2 linked regions of the Parazoarcus communis genome follow. Each later gene encodes a partner of the first gene's protein in a complex. Links are inferred from orthologs where the notes say so. Each region holds a gene or a part of one and is shown on either strand. Other genes may lie near its edges.

Evidence for each region. Proteins that work in one complex are often made in the same cells at the same time.
Region 2: the proteins of trxB (region 1) and trxA are in contact, whole or in part, in a crystal structure (PDB 1F6M), measured with the Escherichia coli proteins. The link is inferred for Parazoarcus communis from one-to-one orthologs.

What each region holds. Positions count from the first base shown.
Region 1 is NZ_CP022188.1:3,323,702-3,326,527, reverse strand. Bases 38-2,819 are described here. They hold trxB (thioredoxin-disulfide reductase), read left to right. Parts: upstream 38-842; coding sequence 843-1,796; downstream 1,797-2,819. Other genes in these bases: CEW87_RS15220 (Smr/MutS family protein), read left to right, coding at 1,819-2,819; CEW87_RS15230 (IS5 family transposase), read left to right, coding at 38-325. Also shown: more of CEW87_RS15230, read left to right, coding at 1-37; more of CEW87_RS15220, read left to right, coding at 2,820-2,826.
Region 2 is NZ_CP022188.1:2,866,585-2,869,329, forward strand. The notes cover bases 45-2,745. They hold trxA (thioredoxin TrxA), read right to left. Parts: upstream 1,708-2,745; coding sequence 1,381-1,707; downstream 45-1,380. Other genes in these bases: rho (transcription termination factor Rho), read right to left, coding at 45-1,214; fdxA (ferredoxin FdxA), read left to right, coding at 1,985-2,308; CEW87_RS13145 (CBS domain-containing protein), read left to right, coding at 2,414-2,745. Also shown: more of rho, read right to left, coding at 1-44. UniProt on the Escherichia coli protein: Participates in various redox reactions through the reversible oxidation of its active center dithiol to a disulfide and catalyzes dithiol-disulfide exchange reactions.

The DNA.
Region 1 (2,826 bases):
CAATTCGGCGCACAAGCCGACGCTGGCGGCCGACCGGGGGTACGACACCGCCGAGTTCATCGCCGCGCTCGAGCCGCTGGGCATTGCCCCGCATGTCGCGGCCAAGGTCAAGGGCAGCGCCGTGCCCAATGAGGTGAAGTCGTCCCCCGGTTACGCGGTCAGCCTGCGCCGACGCAAGATGATCGAAGAGGCCTTTGGCTGGGCGAAGGATATCGGCACGCTGCGCCATGCGATGGCGCGTGGGCTGGATCGAATCCGTGCGCATGCGTTGCTCAATTTCTCGGCTTATAACCTGACGAGATTGGGCAATCTGCTGGCGCCGTAATTCGCGGGCGCCCTGGCGCCCTGCGGATGGGAAACGTTGTAGTCGAAAAACCATGTCTTTGCGGCGACAGGAGCGCTGCTGATTTGCGGTAGCACAATCGACGGAAAAGTCAGCTTGAATCGGCATGATCACGGGGAAAGCGGGCGATTTTCAAAGTCGATTTTTCCCAGGGGACTGGAAACCGAAGGTGAACCCGAGATTTTCAACACCCTGTTAAGTGCGGTAATTGAAACTGAGGTAGCTTGACTCATGAAGTCTCCGTCTGGCGGGCGTTCGAGCAGCAACGAGCGTCTGAATTTATATGATGGGCGAGAGTATAAACGAATGGGTGACTGCGCTGCTCAACATGGGCCGCGAGGCCACACGTGCTTTCACATCACCCTGTGCCAGTCCGCTCCATCCGCTGCCTTCCACGCACCGGTCTTCCATTGGCGGGGGCTATCGACTCGATTGATCTGAGCGCTGCGGCCGGTCAGCTATAATTCGCGCCATTGCCAACACGCTGGAACGCTACACCATGACCACCAAGCATGCCCGCCTGCTCATTCTCGGCTCCGGACCCGCAGGCTACACTGCGGCCGTCTACGCGGCCCGAGCCAACCTCAACCCGGTCATGATCACCGGCCTCGCCCAGGGCGGACAGCTGATGACGACCACCGAGGTAGACAACTGGCCGGCGGACGCAGACGGCGTAATGGGGCCCGACCTGATGTCGCGCTTCCAGAAGCACGCCGAGCGCTTCAACACCGAGATGATTTTCGACCACATCCACACGGCGAAGCTGACCGAGCGCCCGTTCAGGCTCATCGGCGACTCCGGCGAGTACACCTGCGACGCGCTGATCATCTCCACCGGCGCCACCGCAAAGTATCTTGGCCTGCCGTCGGAAGAAAAGTTCGCCGGTCGCGGGGTGTCTGCCTGCGCAACCTGCGACGGTTTCTTCTACCGCAATCAGGACGTGGCCGTGGTCGGCGGCGGCAACACCGCCGTTGAGGAAGCGCTCTACCTCTCCAACATCGCCAAGAAGGTCACCGTGGTCCATCGCCGCGAGAAGTTCCGCGCCGAGAAGATCATGATCGACAAGATGATGGAAAAGGTTGCAGCCGGCAAAATCGAACTCGTACTCGACTCCACCCTTGACGAAGTGCTCGGCGACAATTCCGGCGTGACCGGAATGCGGGTGAAGAACGTGAACACCGGCGAGACGCGCGACGTGGCGCTGCAAGGCGTGTTCATCGCCATCGGCCACAAGCCCAACACCGACATTTTCGAGGGTCAGATCGAGATGGAGGGCGGCTACATCGTCACCGAAGGCGGTCGCAACGGCAACGCAACCCAGACCAGCATCAAGGGCATCTTCGCCGCGGGTGACGTACAGGATCACATCTACCGTCAGGCCGTAACCTCGGCCGGCACCGGCTGCATGGCTGCGCTCGACGCCGAGCGTTACCTCGACGCGCTGGGACACTGAGCCCGCCTCGTAAGCCCCCCCAATGGCACGCAAACCAAGCCCTGCATCCACCAATGCCAACAAGGCGGATGCAGGAAAAAGCGCAGACAACCCGTTCAAAGCCTTGTCGGCCCTGAGGGGGCGCACTGCGTCGGTTGGCGCGCCAGCGGGAACTCCAAAAAAGAAGGCGCCGGCACCCGACTCAACAGCGCTGGGGGAGGTCGACGCCGACGATCTCGAGCTCTTTCGACGCTCGCAGACTGGCGTAGCGCCGCTGGCCAGGCAGGACCGCGCCGAAATCGACACTCCTCGCCCTGCCCCGGTTCCGCGCAGCAAGACGCCAGAGACGGCACCCGAACCTGCCCCCTCGCGCAAGACCGGCGACCCTTTATTCGCAGCGTATGCCGACGTCACGCCGATTGCCGACAGTGGCAGGGTCGTCCTCGGACAGGCGCCGAGTCGCCGCGTATACACGTCGGATCAGCCCGCGACCACAGACAAGGCCAGTCTTGCTCCCGGCGAAATGCCACCTGTCGTGCTGCCGCCTGACGCCGACCTGTCCGATCCTTCCAAGCTGTTCCGCCTCGCAGCACGCGGCGCGCAGCAGATCGACGACCGCAATCGGGTCGAATTACCGACAAACGCCCCTGCCCCGGCACCACTCAAGCGCGAAGCGGACGAGCGCGAGGCCTTGAGCGAATCGCTCTCCGCCCCGCTGACCTTTGAAGACCGCCTGGATATGGGCGATGAGGCCGCCTTCCTTCGACCCGGCCTGCCCAGGCGCGTGCTGACCGATCTGCGCCGCGGGCGCTGGGTGCTCCAGGGCGAACTCGACCTGCATGGTCTGACCCGTGACGAAGCACGCGATGCGCTCGCCCACTTTCTGGCGCACAGCCTGCAACAGGGCCGGCGCTGCATTCGGGTGATACATGGAAAGGGACTGGGCTCACCCGGACGGGTGTCCATTCTCAAACAACTCTCGCGCGGCTGGCTCGCTCAGCGCGAAGAGATTCTCGCCTTCTGCCAGGCGGGGCCGCACGATGGCGGCGGC
Region 2 (2,745 bases), 460 kb from region 1 along the record:
GCCTTGACCTTGTCCAGCAGGAACTCCATCGCGTCGATGTCGTCCATGCCGTACAACAGCTTGCGCAGAATCCAGGCTTTCTGGAGGATGTCCGGCTTCATCAGCAGCTCTTCGCGTCGGGTGCCCGAGCGATTGACGTTGATGGCCGGATACACGCGCTTTTCTGCCATGCGGCGGTCGAGGTGGAGCTCCATGTTGCCGGTGCCCTTGAACTCCTCGTAGATCACGTCGTCCATACGGCTGCCGGTGTCGATCAGCGCGGTGGCGATGATGGTCAGCGAACCGCCTTCCTCGATGTTCCGCGCGGCGCCAAAGAAGCGCTTGGGCTTCTGCAGCGCGTTGGCATCGACGCCGCCGGTCAGGACCTTGCCCGAAGCCGGTACGACCGTGTTGTACGCACGCGCCAGTCGCGTCAGCGAGTCGAGCAGGATGACGACATCCTTCTTGTGTTCGGTCAGGCGCTTGGCCTTCTCGATCACCATCTCGGCAACCTGAACGTGACGGGATGCGGGTTCGTCGAAGGTGGAGGCCACGACCTCGCCCTTCACCGAGCGCTGCATTTCGGTCACTTCTTCCGGGCGTTCGTCGATCAGCAGCACGATCACCACGACATCGGGGTGGTTGGACGTGATCGCATGGGCGATATGCTGCAGCATCACCGTTTTACCGCTCTTTGGCGGGGCGACGAGCAGACCACGCTGACCTTTGCCGATTGGCGCGATCATGTCGATGATGCGGCTGGTGACGTTTTCCTCGCCACGGATTTCGCGCTCAAGCTTCAGGCACTCCTGCGGGTGCAGGGGCGTCAGGTTCTCGAACAGGATCTTGTGCTTGCACTCCTCGGGAGGGCGGCCGTTGATCTTGTCCAGCTTGACCAGTGCGAAATAGCGCTCGCCATCCTTCGGGGTGCGAATCTCACCCTCGATGGTGTCGCCGGTGCGCATGTTGAAACGCCGGATCTGCGACGGCGACACGTAGATGTCGTCGGTACCCGCAAGATAGGACGTGTCGGGCGAGCGCAGGAAGCCAAACCCGTCGGGAAGGACTTCAAGTGCGCCGTCGCCGCTGATGGGCTGGCCCTTGCGTGCACGATTCTTCAGCAGCGCAAAGACGAGCTCCTGTTTGCGCAGGCGATTGGCGCCTTCGACATCATTTGCGACTGCCATCTCGAGCAATTCACTGACGTGCAGTGCTTTGAGCTCGGACAGGTGCAGGGCAGGGATGGCCGGATCGGTGGGCGTACCCGTCTCTCCAGACGATTCTGCGTCGAGCAGGTCGTCATCGGACGGAATGTTTTCGGGAGGATTACCGTCGCGGTGCCGGGGGCCCCGGCGGCGGGCGCGCGTCGCACCGCGAGAACGGGCCGGAGCGGTTTCCGGCTTAGATGTTGCTGTCAATGAAGGCTGTCAGTTGAGATTTTGAAAGGGCGCCGACTTTCGTCGCCTCGATGTTCCCGCCCTTGAAAAGCATCAGGGTGGGAATGCCACGGATGCCGTACTTTGCCGGCGTTTCCTGGTTTTCGTCGATGTTGAGCTTCGCGACCTTGAGCTTGCCAGCGTAGTCTTTTGCGACTTCGTCCAGGATCGGCGCGATCATCTTGCAGGGACCGCACCATTCAGCCCAGTAGTCGACGAGTACCGGCGTCTGGGACTGCAGCACTTCGGACTCGAAGTTGCTGTCGGTCACGTATTGAATATGCTCGCTCATGATTCCTCGCATCAGGGGGGAGATGTGTTGCGTAATACTTGATACTAGAGAGATGAAGGGTCGCTGAGGACCCGTTCGGCCAGGCACTGGGAAGGGTGCCGGGAAGAAGGTTTCCCGAAAGTTATGCGATGACGTCGGTCACGTCAAGGTGTTATCGGTCCGAAGTCCTGAAAAAGTGCATTGTCGTGGCGAAAAAGCAAAACGCTGGACTATATTGTCGCCTGTGAGCACGAATGCCTATCCAGTGGCAGGTGTCGTTACCCGTGAGAGCAAAGCAATGACCTATGTTGTGACCGAAGCCTGTGTGCGCTGCAAATATACCGATTGCGTGGATGTCTGCCCCGTCGACTGTTTTCGCGAAGGGCCGAATTTTCTTGTCATCGATCCGGAGGAGTGTATTGACTGTACGCTTTGTGTCGCCGAATGTCCGGTCGAGGCCATTTTCGCCGAGGATGACGTACCCGCCGGCCAGGAATCCTTCATCGCGCTCAATGCGGAGCTGGCAAGCCAGTGGAAACCGATTGTCGAGCGCAAGGATCCGCTCCCCGATGCGGACGAGTGGGCGAAGGTGAAGGACAAGCTCGGTGAGTTGAAGCGGTGACCGTGCCCTGAAGGCCCGTCCAGGGGCGGCTTTCAGGGAGTTCCCCAATGCACTAAGATGGCGCACAGCCTCAAACTAAACAAAATATATCCGAGGAAAACTATCATGCTGGTAAGCGAGATTCTCGCGATCAAGGGGAAGGTGCTTTACACCATTTCGCCAAACAAGAGTCTGGCCGAAGCGGTGACGATCATGACCGAGCAGGACGTCGGCTCGCTGGTGGTCTTCTCCAAGGGCCAGATGGCCGGCATGCTGACTTTCCGCGAGGTGCTTCAGGCCGTTCAGAAAGGCGGTGCCGCCTGGGCGGAAATGCTGATCGAGCAGGCCATGCTGGCCGTACCGATGGTTGCTGCACCCAACATGGAAATGGACGAGTTGCGTCGTCTGATGGTTGATCACCATCAACGCTACCTGCCGGTAATGGATGGCACGACCTT